2 regions of the Bacillus sp. DX3.1 genome follow, and region 1 is predicted to be linked to the other one. Evidence: a T-box and tRNA genes for the amino acid it is inferred to sense, from the RefSeq annotation. Region 1 holds a T-box; the other holds one or more tRNA genes.
The links. A T-box is a leader RNA that pairs with one kind of tRNA and senses whether it is charged. The one in region 1 lies ahead of ileS (isoleucine--tRNA ligase), so its partner is inferred to be a tRNA-Ile.
Positions count from the first base shown of each region.

Region 2: it has a tRNA-Ile gene. The T-box ahead of ileS (isoleucine--tRNA ligase) is inferred to sense a tRNA for this amino acid. The anticodon was not compared.

Region 1 is NZ_CP128153.1:2,129,984-2,139,362, reverse strand. It holds gene QRE67_RS10350 (M36 family metallopeptidase) at 1-116, opposite strand, end outside; gene QRE67_RS10345 (TetR/AcrR family transcriptional regulator) at 440-1,036, shown strand; gene QRE67_RS10340 (DUF418 domain-containing protein) at 1,026-2,111, shown strand; gene ileS (isoleucine--tRNA ligase) at 2,220-5,321, opposite strand; T-box leader at 5,375-5,614, opposite strand; gene QRE67_RS10330 (bacteriocin-processing peptidase family protein) at 5,821-9,379, opposite strand, start outside.
Region 2 is NZ_CP128153.1:3,985,863-3,995,241, reverse strand. It holds gene QRE67_RS20040 (deoxyribonuclease IV) at 1-469, shown strand, start outside; gene QRE67_RS20035 (DUF2624 domain-containing protein) at 495-749, opposite strand; gene QRE67_RS20030 (YitT family protein) at 917-1,795, shown strand; gene QRE67_RS20025 (metal ABC transporter ATP-binding protein) at 2,273-3,046, shown strand; gene QRE67_RS20020 (metal ABC transporter permease) at 3,043-3,876, shown strand; gene QRE67_RS20015 (Fur family transcriptional regulator) at 3,890-4,303, shown strand; gene ispG (flavodoxin-dependent (E)-4-hydroxy-3-methylbut-2-enyl-diphosphate synthase) at 4,339-5,436, opposite strand; gene yqfZ (protein YqfZ) at 5,605-5,943, opposite strand; gene QRE67_RS20000 (DUF1189 domain-containing protein) at 6,009-6,776, opposite strand; tRNA gene QRE67_RS19995 (tRNA-Ile) at 7,185-7,258, shown strand; gene sodA (superoxide dismutase [Mn]) at 7,486-8,097, shown strand; gene QRE67_RS19985 (MFS transporter) at 8,233-9,379, shown strand, end outside.

The sequences.
Region 1 (9,379 bases):
TGAGGTGAAAACCTCTCTATCTTTACCTGTGTTTCTTCTACCGCTGAAGCAGTAGATATCGCGCCAAAAACTAACGGGATTGCCGTAGCAATTGCTACAACTCTTTTTTTGAACAATAGAATCACTCTCCACTCTCTTAAATAAATTTTGAATGTACGAGTAATTCTATAAGAGTGATTATATTACCTTTCTCTTTTTTATATAAATAAGTAAAGTAATATTTTCTCAACATTTTAGTATGAAAACGATAAATACTTTCGAAAGATATTATTCGCTATGAGTATTAATTTGAAATTTATGGTTTCAGTTATGCAATAAAACCAATAATAATGAATATGGACTAAATAAAAAATAGGCTATTTTTTACCTAACGATAGGTTGAAAAATATAATAAGGAATGATACTCTGAATATAATCTTATATTGTAGGAGGATTCATGATGAGTAAAAGTGAGGAAACTCTTTCTTCAATAATCGGGGCAAGTTATCGTTTATTTGCAAAGCACGGGATTGCCAAGACAACATACACAATGATTGCCGAGGAAGTCGGGATAGCAAAACCTTCTATTTATTATTACTTTAAATCCAAAGATGCATTAATTGAAGGTGTCTTTGATGAACTATGTCAGGCAATTCAATTTTCAACATTCTTTAAAACGGAAGAATTTACACAGGATAACTTTATTGAGAAATGTATTAAAATTGGTTTGAACATGATTGACGAACAGAATAAGGACCCTCATTTTAATCGCGTCTTACAAGAATACATGTTACTCGCATCTAGAAATAACATGTACAGCGAGCGACTACTTGCCATACAAAGAGAATATTTAAATGGTTTTGAAGCTCTCCTTAATAAAGCAGGCTCATTACAACTTATTGTAAATGATAACCTAACCTCAAAAGCACATGTACTTGCATTGGTACTTGATAATATAGGGAATTTCATGATGTTTGATAGACACATGGATTATAAGCAAATATGGATTGAAGCTGTGCATAGTATATTTAAAGGACGTAATCCCCATGGAAGTTAAAAAACGAATTTCTGGTTTAGATTTTGCCAGAGCATGGGCCATGTTTGGGATGCTGATTGTCAATTTTATGGTGATAACGGGGGCTGAAGGTAATGGCCCTCCATGGTTAATAACTTTTATGTCACTATTTGAGGGCCGCGCTTCTGCTTTATTTGTCATACTTGCTGGTATAGGGATTTCCCTCATGACTAGATCATCTGTCGCTAGTCATGATCAAACACAAATTATGAAGAGTCGAAAAATGATATGGAAACGGTCACTGTTCTTGTTTGTTTTAGGGTTATTGTTATATGTAATCGACTGGACCGGTGATATACTACACTACTATGGTGTTTATCTTTTTATTGCAGCCTTATTAATTACAGTTAATAAAAGGTTGTTACTCTGGTTGTCTATCATCATTTTACTAACTGCACAATATCTTCAATTAACATTTAATTCCTTTGAAGGCTGGGGAGGTCCAATTCCATTTATCAACTATATAGATTTTTGGTCCTTAAAAGGATTTCTTCGTAACTTATTCTTTAACGGCTACCACCCCATTTTTCCATGGTTCTCTTTCTTCTTGATTGGTATGTTGATTGGGCGAATGGATCTTCATAATAATAAAATTAGAAACAAACTACTAATAATGAGCCTAATGATTACAGCAACTACTGAATTGTTGTCAAAAGCATTCACTCATTTTTTTATCCCCTATATCGGAAAGGAAGCTTCCACCTTTTTATTCAATACAGGACCTATTTTACCGAATGTTTTATACATCTTATCTGCTACAGGATCTGCTTTAATACCCTTAATACTTTGCTTATACATTACTGAAAAGTATGAAAAAAATTGGTTTATTACAACCCTTATTAAAACGGGACAGTTAACTTTAACTCATTATGTGAGCCATGTAATTTTAGGTATAGGAACATTGATTCTCTTAAACAAACTTGAAAATCAGTCTTTAGTTTTTGTTTTAACGTTCGCTACTTGCTTTTTCATTTTTAGTGTATTGTTTAGTTTTTTGTGGCGAGAGAAATTTTCTAGAGGACCTATAGAATGGATTATGAGAAAGATAACTGGATAGTACGCTACTAAACTATTAAAAAGATAATTTTATGGTCAACATACTACAGTAAAGAAAGTTCGAATCATATAACATTCGAACTTTCCATTTACATACTATTTTTTAGATTTAGCTAGCTGGGCTTAACTTAATCCGAACCTTTTTCTCACCTAAAGAAATTTCATCATCCTCTTTTAATAATGCATGGAATGTAAATTGCTTTACTAAAAGGTTTTCTTCTAATAATTCTTTATGCTTCGTTAACGTGTTTTGTAATTCATCATCTGTGTCAACAATAACATCTACTCGCAAGTTAACTGGTAAATTCAACTGTTTTCGGTACTCTTGAACAGCTCGAATAAATTCACGTGCCACTCCTTCTTGGAACAATTCATCTGTAACATTCGTATCTAACATAACTGTATATTTTCCATTTGTAGCGTTAGAAAATCCTGCTTTCGGTACTTTTTCTACTAATACATCTTCAAGTGTTACTACAATTTCTTCCCCTGATGTAAGCTTGTGCAGTACTTTCTCAGTTGAAACGAAGTTTTGTACTTCCTCTTGAGATAATTGTTTTAGCCATTGATTTACTGCATTGACGCTCTTTCCAAATTTCGGTCCTGCCGTCTTAAAATTCAACTTTAATTGGTACGATGTATACTTTGTTTCATCTAATTCTACATGAAATTCTTTTACGTTCAGTTCATCCATGACGATATCACGATAGGATTCCCAGTCCACTTTCTGCTCATGATGCTCGAGTAATACTAGTTCCGCTAATGGCTGCTTTACTTTTAATGCATGCTGATTTCGGTTACTGCGTCCAAGCTCGACAACTTGTAAAACAGCTGCCATCTCCTGTTCTAACTTTACATGTATCAACGTTTCGTCCTGCACTGGATAATCCGCTACATGGACACTGCTACCTTCTAAATTATAATGAATGTCTTCCGCTACAAACGGTATAAATGGAGCAAGTAATTTGCTCAATGTGACGAGTACTTCATGTAACGTTTCATAGGCTGCTGCTTTTTCGGCATTCATTCCAGATTCCCAAAAACGATTGCGCGAACGTCTTACATACCAATTACTCACTTCATCGACCAGTACTGCCATTTCCCTCGCTGCATTTGTAAATTGATATGCTTCTAACGCTTCTCTTACTTTTTTCGTCGTACTATTGAGACGTGAAAGTACCCATTCATCTAATTTCGTTCGCTTCGTTTCATACTTTTTCTTCGGATCGTATTTGTCTAAATTCGCATATAACACATAGAAGCTATACACATTCACGAGTGTATCGACCATCTTTGATTTCGCCTCTTGCACTGTTCGTTCTGAAAAACGCTTTGCATTCCAAGGTGCACTATCAACGAGAAGAGCCCACCTTAGTGCATCTGCACCAAATTTCTCGACTAAGTCCACTGGGTCTAATGCATTCCCTTTACTTTTTGACATTTTCTGTCCTTGTTCATCTAGCACATGCCCAAGAGATAATACACGTTTGTATGGTACTTTTCCAGTGTATAAGGCAGCTACTGCTAATAGGCTATAAAACCAACCACGTGTTTGGTCAACACCTTCAGCAATTATATCGGCTGGAAATTGTTCCTCAAAAAGTTCTTTATTTTCAAATGGATAATGATACTGTGCAAACGGCATCGAACCGCTATCAAACCAAACATCGATTACTTCTGGAGTACGAACCATCAAGCTACCGCATTTTTCACAACATACCTTTACTTCATCTACATATGGTTTATGCAGCTCTAAATTTTCTGCTGTATGCCCCGCGCTGTTCTTTCTTAATTCATCTATGCTCTTCGGCGCAAATTGATGATCACAGCTTTCGCATTCCCATACATTTAGCGGTGTTCCCCAGTATCGTTTTCGGCTAATATTCCAGTCCACCATATTTTCTAAAAAGTTCCCAAATCTTCCGTATTTCATATGTTCTGGATGCCATGTAACTTCATCATTATTTTTTAAAAACGTTTCTTTGATTGCAGTTGTCCGAATGAACCAGCTTTCTCCTGCATAATAAAGTAGTGGCGAATCACAGCGCCAACAATGCGGATAACTATGTTCATATTTCTCTTTATGATATAGCAAGCCTCCCTGAGCTAAATAACGGACAATATCAACATCACACTCTTTCACAAATTTCCCTTGTAAGAATGGAACAGCTGCAGTATACTCACCCTTTTCATCCACAACATGAAGGAATGATAAGCCATGTTCTTGTACAACTTTATAGTCGTCTTCTCCATAAGCTGGCGCGATATGAACAAGTCCTGTACCACTGTCCCCTGTAACAAAGCCCGCACTAATTACACGATAACCATTCGTAACTTCGTCCATATGAAATGGTGGATGATAGGAAAGTTCTAGTAGTTCTGTACCTTTATGAACAGATAATACTTTATAGTCTTGTTTTAACACACCGTTTACACGTTCTTTCGCAACAATGTAAACAGAATCACCTTGTTGCGCTCGTACATAGTCCATATCTGGATGTACAGCAAGTGCTACATTGGCCGGAAGTGTCCACGGGGTTGTCGTCCAGCCAAGAAAATATTCATTTTCACGATCTACAAGTTTAAACTTTACAGTTGCACTTAAATCCTTTACGGTTTTATACCCTTGCGCCACTTCATGTGAACTTAATGATGTTTGACAACTCGGGCAATATGGAGAAACGCGATGCCCTTTATATAACAAGCCCTTTTCATGAATCGTTCCAAGAATATGCCATACACTTTCGATATACGAATTTTTTAAAGTAACATACGGCTCATCCATATCGACCCAATATCCAATGCTCTCAGTAAATTCGCGCCACTGCTTTTCATACGTAAATACACTTTCTTTACATTTTTGAATAAACGGTTCAATTCCGTATTCTTCAATTTCATGCTTACCAGAAATGCCAAGCTGCTTTTCAACTCCTAATTCAACTGGTAACCCATGTGTATCCCAGCCCGCTTTACGAAGTACTTTATACCCAGTCATCGTTTTATATCTAGCTACTAAATCTTTAATTGTCCGTCCGAGTGCATGGCCAACATGTGGCAATCCATTTGCAGTTGGCGGCCCTTCATAAAAAACGAAAGATTGTGCGCCTTCACGATTTCGAATCGATTGTTCAAAGATATTCTGTTCGTTCCACTGCTTGCGAATTCGTGTTTCTCTCCCTACAGCTGATTCTTTTACATCTACCTTTTCCATGTACAATCACTCCTTTGAAATGTTTAAAAGCACACAAAAAACCCGTCCCTAATGATAGGGACGGGTTTACCCGCGTTACCACCCTAGTTCAATTGATGTTATCATCAATAGCACTTAGCAACGTACTAACATACGTGTTCTTTGTAACGGTAGACATCCGTCCGAGCTTACTCGATTCAGCCACGGCTCCTCGGAGATGATTTTCAAATAAAGACTGCACACCGGTTTTCAGCACTGCACCGGCTCTCTGGAGAACAGCACGATATTTTACTCTTTCTCGTCTTCAGATTTGTATACTTTTATTAACAGTTATTTTATTCCATCTCACTACCGATTGTCAATCAATTCGAAAAATATATTTTTCTCCCGCACTAACGAGCAGTAATATTCCCACCTGAAAGTTGCTTGATTGGTGAGAGCTCATTCTCAGTGGGAATGAAGAATCCCACTGAGAAACGTTTCACTTTATATTGCTATTTATACATAATTTAAAAATCAATCATCTCTTCACAGCCCCCCACACTTCACTCAAATCTTCATCTTCTTCTGCAAGCTCTGCAAAAAGTCCTGTTTCGTCCTCCTGCAGTACCGTTTCAAGCTCTGCTTTTGCTTCTTCATTTCGGTTTAACATCGCTAAATAACATGCATGATTGTAACGTACTAATAAATCTGAGGGGTCAAAGGATAGAACATGATGCGTTAGTTCTTCTGCCTTTTCTGTTCTTCCATCTTGATGATAGGAAGCTGCTAAAGCCAGATAGATTGCATTTTCATGTGGATGATGTGTAAGCCCTTTCTCTAACATATTAATGGCTTCTTTAAACCTTTCTTGACTTCGATATATATCGGCTAGAGCGAGAAATCCTCTACTTACAAAAGGCATTGTTTCAACTAATTGCAAGCAGATTTTTTCTGCTTTTTTCTCGTCTCCTAACTCAAACAGTGCATGCGATTGTAATACAAGAACATCGTAATGATGCGGCTGTTCTTGTAACATTTGTTTCGTTAGACGGAGAGCATCTCGTATCATATCCTCATTTCCATCCCCGTGATTAAGGAGTAGTGTGGCAAACTGCTGGGCAACATCAAAATCCCAAACATTTTCTAAAGATGTTTGTAATACTTCTATTGCTTCTGCAATCATATTTCCGTTTTCATAAAACTCAGCTAATCGCTGCGCTGCCAGACTATTTTTTGTATTCAATTTTAATGAGATTTCAAACAAATTAATGACCATTGTAAGCGAATAAATCTCTTTCGCGCGATTTTTCACGCGATAAAATGCTCTCGTAAAGATCGACTTTTTCGGCTGTTCATTTTGCTGTTTTTCAGCAAATCGATTTGCTATAGCAGTCGCCGTATACATAAAGGTAAAGCTTCTTTCTTGTTTCGTGATAGGAAGCAAGTGGAGAGCATCTCGTATTTGAGGTAATTTTCGCTGTTGCTCCATCACTTGTACATACAATTCAAATGCGCGTTCGTTATGAATATCGCGCTTCATCACACTTGTAACAAGTGAAATTGCTTTTGGATTACGCTGTTTAGCAAGTACTTTCGCATAATGGAATATCACTTCTGGATGTTCTTTATCCATTTGCAACGCTTCTTCCACAAGTTCCTGTTCCTTTTCGGAGTCTCCAGCGGCACCATATACGTATGCAAGTGCGTCTAAACGCCACATTTCAGCTACTCTTCCAGTTAATTTTAATAACTCAGATAGGAGCTCTTCATGAAGCTGATTTTCCACTGATAGCTGTGCCAACTGCTCCATATTCACACCTAATGGATCTTGTTTCATCGCCTGCAGCATATGATATTGTTCTTTTGAAATATTTTCTTCCATCGCATATATTTCAGCTAATTTGAAATGAACGACAGTAAACTGCGAATTGATTTCCAGACATGTTTCATACGCCTTTTTTGCTTGTTCAATTTGCTCTAATGCCATATATGTCTCGCCAAGGCGATAATAAGGAAGTGTACTCGGTTGCTGATTTATTGCATAATAATATCGTTTCATTGCTTGACCATATTGCCCAAGCGATTCGTATAAAATGCCAACATAACAGCTATACTCAATGTGTTCCGCTCGCTCTTTCGCAAGTTGTTTTAAAAATGCGATACTTCGCTGAACAAATGATGTTCCTTCAATCCGGCTTACATACTCCTCTAACACATCCGCTATATTATTTTGTAAATAGCGAATCCCGTCTTCCAACATAAATAGTACAGTCTTTAATTGGTCTTCCTTTGCCCCTAGCTCGACTTCCGCATCCCATAACGCCATACCAGCATGAATGAGAAAATCATGATTCTTCTCAAATTGCTTTTCTACACTTACAATATATTGTTTCGCCTGCTCATACTGTTCTTGCGCCATATAAATTTGAACCAAACCGAGATGCGCAAAAACATCTTGATTATTTTCTTCTAGACAACGTTTATATATTTCTTCCGCTCGGTCAAATCGATCACTTTGAAAATACAAATCTCCTAATCGAACATAGATCGTCGACGGATCTTCACATTTTGGGATTCCTTGCAATAAAATATCTTCCGCACTTTTTTCATCTTCTAAATCATATTCATATATTTCCGAAAGCTCCACATATGAATATGGTGCTGTCTCATCCAATTGAATTGCTATGTGTAATCCTTTTATTGCTAAATATAATTTTCCAAGTTGACGCGCACAGCGAGCTCGTTCATACCATATATGTGCTTCATACTTGTAATCTTTCAGTAACGTATTAAACATGTGATACGCTTGTTCATAGCGCTCCAAATCCATTAAAATCAAACCATGATTCACGAGGATAAACCGTTCAGGATGACGCTGGATAGCAATATGAGACATCTCTAATCCCTTTTCAGACTGATCCATATACATATACGATAATGCTAGAAAACTCCACGCTATCGGCTGATCTGCATCTAATTGTAACGATGATTGAAAACTTGAAATTGCTTCTTCATAGTTCTCTTTCTCTAAAGCATATCGCCCTGCTATAAAATGATACAACGCTTGATTTTTCTTTTTCTGTACACTTTGTAACATGTCTGCCGCTTGTTCCATATCACGAAGACGAATAAAGCATTGTGCACTGTGCAGTTTCACAAAATCTGAATCTGGATACATCTTCATTAAACTTTGCACGCAAGAAAGGATAAACTCTTGATCTACTTCGACGTCTAAATGTTTAATTGCATATAACCATGTATAAGGAATCTCTCTCTGCTCTTGTAAAAATGCTACTAATTTTTCGATTCCTAGTTTATCCTGCTCTTCCAGATGATCCGTGAGCGTAAACAATTTCCGGAAATATACATCTTCTTCAAACGATAAGCATAACAATTGATCTACTTTCTCCTTCGGTACAAAAACAATTGATAAATAGTCTGTATAACGATACCTTTCCTGAAACTTATCATATTCAACAAGAAGCGGCTCCAAAAAATTCGGATCTTGAATAGAAAAGGATTGCAACTGCTCATCGTATCCAGCAAGCACTTGAACATGCGATGCATGCTCAATATCTAAACTCAGCAATACTGGGATCCCCTGATCAATTAACTGCTTGTAAAGCTTTTCTGTTCCTTTAAAATAACGACAAACATAGCCTAACTCTTCTAAATAGAAAACCGTGTCTGAAAACTTCGACCCTGTTACATCAAAAATACGATTTGCCACTTCATCTTGCGTACGTTCTTCTTTCCATAAACGTAACATCATTTCTAAACTTGCCGGTACGCAATAATTATCTTTTTGTACAATTGGAACTAACGGTAACTGAACCTTTTTCCCATCAGGATATTTTTCTATATTATGATATATTGAATCTTTTAAACATGTTTCTTTTTTTAATAAAGCTAGCAGTTCCTCACTTTTATTCATTTTATACAGTGCCTCCGCACGTAAATGCACAAAATAACTTTTATAAGCATGATACGGTAGCATACGATTGATTTGATCTAACAAATCAATCATCTCTTCATAACACTGTAAATCTACTAAATTTTTCACTTTTTCAAAATAGAAATACGGTACTTGTGGAAAC
Region 2 (9,379 bases), 1.9 Mb from region 1:
TATCGCGCTAGAAACAATGGCTGGAAAAGGAACGGAATGTGGACGTAACTTTGAGGAAATTGCGAAAATTATCGATGGTGTAAAATATAATGAAAAGCTGTCTGTATGTTTTGATACGTGTCATACGCACGATGCCGGTTATGATATTGTTAACGATTTTGATGGCGTGTTAAATGAATTTGATAAAATCGTTGGGATTGATCGCTTGCAAGTATTGCATATTAATGATAGTAAAAATGTACGTGGTGCGGGAAAAGACCGTCATGAAAATATTGGTTTCGGTTATATCGGTTATAAGGCACTGCATCATATTGTGCATCATCCGCAATTACAGCATGTACCGAAAATTCTTGAAACGCCGTATGTCGGTGAAGATAAGAAAGATAAAAAACCACCATATAAGTTCGAAATTGAAATGCTGAAGAGTGGTACATTTGATGAAAGTCTTCTTGAGAAGATTAAAGGATAGTAAAGGAGGGGGGATCCCCTCCTTATTATTTTAATAGTTGCTGAAATAAAATGTTTACTTGCTGAGCGGTAGCGGGAGAAGTTACTTTTGCGATTTTCTTTAAAAGTTCCAATCTTTCCTGTGTATCATAAATATTAATATTTTTTCCTTTCATTAAAATGACGATTTTATCTGCTTGTTCCGTTGTAATGGGAACTTCATATTCTTTGCTATATTTCAATAATTCTTTTGTTGAAATATGATTTAGCTTTTTGTTTACAATGTGCTTGATGAGGTTCATTATGTAGCCCTCCTTCAGTCGCTCTTATATCGAAATATATGTATAGAAAGCTTGTATATATTCACGATGCAGTTGTTTTTTTTCATAGAGAAAAGAAGAATATGCTATAATGAAAGTACAAAACTGCAAAACTACAAAACTACATAAAGAAACTATAAGGAGGGCTTATGTCGCAGAAACAACATCGAAAAGAAAGTATTATTCATCTTATGTATCGTTTAATTATGATTGTTTTTGGAGCAACATGCGCCGCGGTAGCAATCGAACTATTTTTAATGCCAAATAAAATTATTGATGGTGGCATTATCGGTATCTCCCTCATACTAGATTATCTCACACCTAATATATGGTGGTTAAGTTTTTCTACGTTGGTTGTAATCCTCAATATACCGTTTATGTATTCTGGTTATAAACAAATCGGTAAGACGTTTATGTTATCCTCTGCTTTTGCAATTGTCGCTTTAGCTTTTATTGAGACGACACTACATTCAGTTAAACCATTTACGACAGAACCTATATTAGCAACTGTTTTTGGCGGTCTTATTTTAGGAATTGGTGTGGGGATTGTCATTCGTCATGGTGGTTCATTAGATGGAACAGAAATTATGGGAATTTTATTAACAAAGAAATTACCGTTTTCTGTTGGCGAATTTGTTATGTTTGTGAACTTATTTATTTTTGCTTGGGCAGCTTTTGTATTTGGCGTCGAACAAGCAATGTATTCCGTTATGACGTACTATATCGCATTTAAAACAATTGATACCGTCATTCAAGGATTAGATGAGACAAAAGCAGTCATGATTGTATCGGATCATTATGAAGACGTATCGAATGCCATTTTACATCGCCTTGGTCGTGGGACAACAAAGCTTGTTGCTAAAGGTGGTTATACGGACAACGAGAAGGAAGTTATTTATGCAGTTGTTACGCGTCTTGAAGTAACAAAATTAAAGGCAATTGTTCATGAAATTGATGAAAATGCCTTTATTACGATTATGAATACACAAGAGACAAATGGTGGGAAATTTAAATCAGCAATTCACTAAAAAGTACGTGTTCAAAAAGGAGGATAAAGAGAGCTGAGCAGTTCGAGGCGCGGAAGCCAGGAGGATACAGAGTGTAGATTGAACTACATGAGTACCGAAGTGGCGACGCAACGAAGAAATGCGATAGCTATCTTTACTGGAGTTTTTGAACATTCTCTAAAAGCAGAGAGATTTTCTCTGCTTTTTGTTATAATAATAAGGTTGCTTAAAGTGCTTGTTCAAAAAGGAGGATAAAGAGAGCCGAGCAGTTTGAGGCGCGGAAGCCAGGAGGATACGGAGTGTAGATTGAACTACATGAGTACCGAAGTGGCGACGCAACGAAGAAATGCGATAGCTATCTTTACTGGAGTTTTTGAACATCTACTTAAAATAAAGGATAAATTTTAGGGCAGATTGGTTTACAACTCGTGATAAGCTATACTATAATTCAAATAGAAGTAAATCGGAATCATTCTGAATTAAAATAGGTGAGATGCTATGAATAATATATTAGAAATTGAAGGATTGACATTTCGGTATGAAGAACGAAATGTATTAGAGGACATTAAGTTACAAGTTCCCAAGGGAGCTTTTTTAGGTTTAGTTGGGCCGAATGGGTCTGGGAAATCGACGTTATTGAAATGCATATTAGGTGTTTTAAAGCCGAAGAAAGGAAGTATTCGGTTATTTGACATTGATAGTAAGAAGTTTAAAGAGTGGAATAAAATTGGCTACGTGTCTCAAAAGGCGAACAGTTTTAACTCCGGTTTTCCCGCTACTGTGTTTGAAGTTGTTTCAATGGGGCTTGTTTCAAAAAAAGGACTGTTTCGATTCTTAACAAAAGAGGATAAGGCGAAAGTAGCAAAATCGATTGCTGATGTAGGAATGAGCGAGTTTCAAAATCGAAATATTGGGGAGTTATCCGGCGGACAGCAACAACGCGTATTTATTGCACGTGCACTTGTAAGCAATCCGGAATTGCTCATTTTGGACGAGCCTACAGTCGGCATTGATGTGAAGAATGTGGAAAGCTTTTATGAAATGCTAGAAGGTTTAAATAAACATCTCGGTATTACCCTCATTCTTGTTACCCATGATATGGGAGCTGTGACGGAGAAAGTGACACATGTTGCGTGTTTAAATCAGCACTTACATTTTCATGGGAATGTAGAGAAGTTTCGAGAGTTAGAAGATGCGGAAATGTCGCTTTTATATGGACATCATGTTCATCGTTTAGAGCATGATCATGAGCATCACGGAGGGATACGATGATACAGGATTTTTTGCAATATGATTTTTTACGAAATTCTTTATATGCTGGTATTTTAATTGGATTGGTTGCTCCGTTGCTTGGTGTGTTTGTTGTGATTCGTCGTTTATCGCTTATCGCGGATGCGTTAAGTCATGTTACGCTATCAGGGATTGCAGCGAGTTTATTACTGGAAAAAACGGTTTTTACAGCAGGATTTTTGAATCCTTTATATATGGGAATGGTCTTTTCGATTGGTGGTGCCTTGCTGATTGAAAAGCTGCGCACTGTCTATAAGCATTATCAAGAATTGGCAATTCCGATTATATTATCAGCAGGTATTGGGATTGGTGTTATTTTTATCTCACTTGCGAACGGGTTTAATACAGACTTATTTAGTTATTTATTTGGTAGTGTAAGTGCTGTAACGAGCAGTGATTTAATCATTATCGGTATTGTGGCAATCGCAGTCATTGCAACAATTATTTTATTATATAAAGAGCTGTTCTTATTATCGTTTGACGAAGAATATGCTGTAGCAACAGGTCTTCGTGCAAAGTGGATTCACTTTATTTTTATTATTTTAGTTGCGCTTGTCATTGCGGTATCGATGCGTGTTGTTGGAATTCTTCTCGTATCATCCTTAATGACATTACCGGTTGCAGCAAGTATTCGCATTGCAAAAGGCTTTAAACAAACGATTTTCTATTCCATTATATTTGGTGAAATTGCTGTAATAGGTGGCATGTTCGCTTCTTATCAGCTCGATTTAGCTCCAGGTGGTACAATTGTTATGTTAGCGGTTCTTATTTTAATCGGTGCAATCTTATGGAAGAAGAAAAAAACTGCATAAAGTAGGGATAGTTATGAATCTGACACAAGCTTTAGGCCTTATGAAAGAGAAAGGCTATAAACACACTGGAAAAAGGGAAGAAATGTTACGTTTATTTGCGGCTCACAATCGATATTTAACTGCAAAGGACGTTTTAGAACACATGAAGGATGATTATCCAGGATTAAGTTTTGATACAATCTATCGAAATCTAACTGTATTTGCTGAAATTGGTGTGCTAGAACAAACGGAGCTAAAGGGAGAGAAACATTTTCGCTTTACATGTTCTGTTATGGAACATCACCATCACTTCATTTGTTTAGATTGCGGTGGTACGAAAGAAATTACATCATGTCCAATGGAGTTTATGAATAAAGACTTTACGGGCTATGAAGTAACAGGACATAAGTTTGAGATATATGGACGTTGTCCGAAATGTGCAAAATAAAAAGCTTGTCAGTTTAATAACTGACAAGCTTTTTATTATTTTTCTTGTTTTTCTTTTTCAAGATTTGCAGCCATTTCTGCAGCGATGACATCGATTTCTTTTTTCAGTTCTTCTACCATTGTTTCTTCTGGTACTTTTCGAACAACTTTCCCTTTACGGAATAATAGACCTTCTCCGCGCGCGCCTGCGATACCGATGTCAGCTTCACGAGCTTCACCAGGTCCGTTTACAGCGCAGCCAAGTACAGCAACTTTAATTGGTACTTTAAGTGTGGAGATGTATTCCTCGACTTCATTTGCAATGCTAATAAGGTCAATTTCAATACGACCGCAAGTTGGGCAAGAAATTAGTGTAGCGGCATTAGATGCAAGGCCGAATGATTTTAATAGTTCGCGTGCTACTTTTACTTCTTCAACGGGATCAGCGCTTAATGAAATGCGTAGTGTGTTCCCGATACCTTTACTTAAAATGGCCCCAAGACCAGCGGCACTCTTTACTGTTCCTGCAAATAGTGTTCCGGATTCTGTAATACCTAGGTGCAGAGGATAATTGAAAGCACGTGCTGCTTTTTCATATGCTTCAATCGCTAAATTTACATCGGATGCTTTCATTGATACGATAATATCATGAAAATCTAAGTCCTCTAAAATTTTAATGTGATGTAATGCACTTTCTACCATGCCATCAGCTGTTGGATATCCATATTTTTCTAAAATATGACGCTCTAATGAACCAGCATTTACGCCGATACGAATCGGAATGCCGCGTTCTTTTGCTGCATTTACAACCGCTTCAACTTTATGGCGGCGTCCAATATTACCTGGGTTAATACGTACTTTATCAATACCGCCTTCAATTGCCTTTAATGCTAGGCGATAATCAAAGTGAATATCAGCAACAAGCGGGATATTAATTTGTTTTTTAATATCAGCAATTGCATTTGCTGCGCGTTCGTCTGGAACGGCTACGCGGACAACTTGACAACCGGCTTCTTCTAAACGTTTAATTTCAGCAACTGTTGCTTCTACATCATGCGTTTTTGTTGTTGTCATACTTTGTATAATTAATTCATTATTACCGCCAATTGTTAAATTGCCGACTTTAACAGGACGTGTTTTTGTACGATGAGTCATTTCATTCACGAATAGATCGCTCTCCTTATAAAAGAAGTTTCTTATTTTACAGCCTAATATCGAGTATATTGTATGTGATATAAGACAATTAAAACCCAATTGCTCGGTTTCACTTTTACTATTGTATCAGCGGTTTTATACAATTGACAAGGATTATGTGATTGTTCATTAATATAATGGGAATTTGTAAGATTTCCCAATCTGTATTTTAGTAGCAGACGTATTTTTATTTAACTGTTTAAAATCATCGATTACTTTTTCAATAGAAGGAACTTTTTTCTTATTAATTGCTTCTGTAACTGATAAAACGGTATCACCTGTTTTTACTTCAATCATTTTATAGGATGTATCTATCTCTTTTTTTGAAGTTTCTTTTTCTTTTTTTACTGGTTGAGCTGCAGTCGTTTTTTTGTATGTATTTAACATCGGTAAGGTACCAATTTTTATATCATAATAAAAAACGTAACCAAGAACTAACACAAATAAAAGCATACCAAGTCGCCTCATATTTCTCACTCCTTTGTTGAGAAATATATGCTTGTCCAAAAAAAAAATGCCAAAATGGCATTTTTTTATAGTTCAGCTTTTTCTTTTGGTTTTGGTATTTCTTTGATTATTAAATAAAGGACGGTTAGAATAACAGCGGTGTAAATAAAGAGTGTTCCTAGTACATTTATTTTTAATAAGTCCATAATCATAAAGAAGACGGTTGGAATTGTATAGCTGTAAGCAGTTAATGTCCAAGTTTGCTTATAAGATAATTTACGTTGATCACTCATCGCAGAGCCGAAAAACGCTAATAATGTAACTCCAAGGAAAGATATGAATAATTGGAAGAGATAGATCAATGCTCCTATAACGAATATAAGAATTGGATAGATACTATCCACAAAAGAAACAATGTCCTGAACATCTTTTTTCTCAAAAGTAATGCCTCCCAATTCGTCATAAGAATAAGTTTGTGTTTGGATATTATTATTAGTTACAACCTTATTTTTCAAAATGAATATTCCTTGTTGATTGGTATATTCATTCGTATCCGTTGCTTTAGGATCAAATACGAAAATGAAGTTTCCATCTTCTTTTACAATGGGTTTGTCAATATCTGCTTGTAGCTCACCATTCACAACTTTAAAATCAGGAATGTCTTTTTCAATCGCTCGATTCACAACATTAAAAAGATCTTGAATAGCACTTCCAGTTGATAGAGTCTGTGGTACGGCAGCGATTAAGCACAGTAACATTATGTAAAGAATCGTTTTCCCGATTTTTTGAAAACGAAAAAGCGCCATATCTTTTGGCGAATATAAGCTTTTAAATAGTTGTGTAAATATGGACATACATTCACTTCCTTTGTTGTGTATTATGCACTAATGTATAAAATCATTGTAACTTACGTATCTAAGGAATCACAAGCTATATCATGTCTGGTATACAGTGGAACTTTCATTTATCCCGCATTAACGGGCAGTTTGTCCCCCACTGATCAAAGTTTGACTTTATGTGGAGCTTAGATCCAAGTGTCCGTTCGTGAAAGATGAAAATACGATTGACACTTTTCTTTTTTATATGGTAAATTTATCTTACATTTCTTATCCATATACTTCGCAGTAGCTTAGTGATAGAGCTATCGGCTGTTAAACAGGGAGTGGTCGTAGGTTCGAGTTCTACCTGTGGAGTTGTTGCGGTGTAACGCAGCTGATTAGAGTGTTGAGAATTTAGGTTCAATTACTCTATACATATTTCTTGGACCCTTAGCTCAGCTGGTTAGAGCAGACGGCTCATAACCGTCCGGTCGTAGGTTCGAGTCCTACAGGGTCCATGTCCATTTCAAATTTTTATGACATAGGTAATAAGCTTCCTTGTAGAAGGAAGCTTTTTTTACGAAATGTTTGAGCATTTTGTTTGAAAAGAAATGGAAAATTTGCTACGTTAATGATAGCAAGGCAACATGATTTAATTTGTTTTCACTCCATCATAATTGGGGTAAAATGAATTCGTATGCCAAGTCATTTTTCGGCAATACATATAAATGGGAGGAATGTAACAATGGCAAAACATGAATTACCAAATTTACCTTATGCGTATGATGCTTTAGAACCTCACTTCGACAAAGAAACGATGAACATCCATCATACAAAACATCACAATACTTACGTAACAAACTTAAACGCTGCATTAGAAGGTCATGAAGAATTAGCTGGCAAAAGCGTAGAAGAATTAGTTACAAATTTAAACGAAGTGCCTGAAGCAATTCGTACAGCAGTACGCAACAATGGTGGCGGACATGCAAACCACTCTTTCTTCTGGACAATCTTATCACCTAACGGTGGTGGACAACCAGTAGGTGAACTTGCATCTGCAATTGAAGCGAAATTTGGTAGCTTTGATGCATTCAAAGCAGAATTCGCTAAAGCTGGCGCAACTCGCTTCGGCTCTGGTTGGGCTTGGCTTGTAGTAAACAACGGTGAATTAGAAGTAACTAGCACACCAAACCAAGATTCACCTTTAACAGAAGGTAAAGCTCTAGTTGTAGGTTTAGATGTTTGGGAACATGCTTACTACTTACATTACCAAAACCGTCGTCCTGACTACATCGGTGCATTCTGGAACGTTGTAGACTGGAACGCAGCTGAAAAACGTTACCAAGACGCTAAATAATATCGCTTTATAATTTTTTAAAACGAATATTAAAAAAGCTAGGAGGCATTTTCTCCTAGCTTTTTTGTTTACTTTCTTTTACATAATTGTGTTCGTCTTTGGAAGAATAGAACATGAAGTAAAGGAGAGTTAGCTATGAAGTGGAAACATGTAATTGGCGATGTTGAGGTGAATCGTGATTTAGTATTGTTACTTGTTATGGGGGGATTATACACGTTAGCAATTTCCTTATCCAATACGTTTGTTAACATTTATTTATGGAAGCAAACGCAAAACTATTTGAATATTGGATTGTACAATTTGGCAAGTGTTGTAATGCAGCCGTTAACATTTCTCCTTGCAGGAAAATTGGCAAAACGGATTGATCGTGCAATTTTACTGCGAATCGGTGTAGGAACATTAGCCGCTTTTTTTATTGTTGTTTTACTAACTGGAACACATGCCTCGCAATATATTTTATTAATTGGCAGTCTTCTTGGAATTGGATATGGTTTTTATTGGCTTGCATTTAATTTGCTTACATTTGAAATTACTGAGCCCGAAACACGTGATTTTTTTAATGGTTTTCTCGGTCTACTGACATCCTTTTCTGGAATGATTGGGCCGATTGCAGCGGGATATATGATTTCGCGTATGGATAAGTGGAGTGGCTATACCGTTGTGTTTGTTCTTTCATTAACCTTATTTACAATTGCCATTGTCATAAGCTTTTTTTTATCAAAAAGAGAATGTGAAGGGCGCTATGAAATTGTTCAAGTGTTAAAGGAGCGAAAGCACGATAAAAACTGGGGGAGAATTACACTTGCTCACTTTTTTCAAGGCTTAAGAGAAGGAACTTTCATCTTTGTTATTTCCGTATACGTCTATTTAGCATCAGGAAGTGAGTTTGCTTTAGGAAAGTATAGCTTAGTTAATTCAGCTGTATCGTTTGTATGCTACTATTTGGTTGCTCGTATGTTAAAAAAGGAATGGAGAAAAAAAGCGATTTTGCTGGGCGGAATTATTTTATACGCCGTTGTATTTTTAGTTGTTTTTCAAGTTACATATGTAAAATTGCTCATTTACGCAGCATGTATCGCAATTGCTTATCCAATTCTACTCGTTCCATATGGATCCATGACATATGATGTGATTGGAAGAGCGAAGCAGGCAAAAGAGTGGCGTGTCGAGTATATTGTTGTTCGTGAACTATGGTTAAATGGAGGAAGAATATGCTCGGTTTTAAGTTTTTTATGTGCAGTATCATTTTTTCCGCCAGAAAAAAGTTTGCCGGTTTTATTAT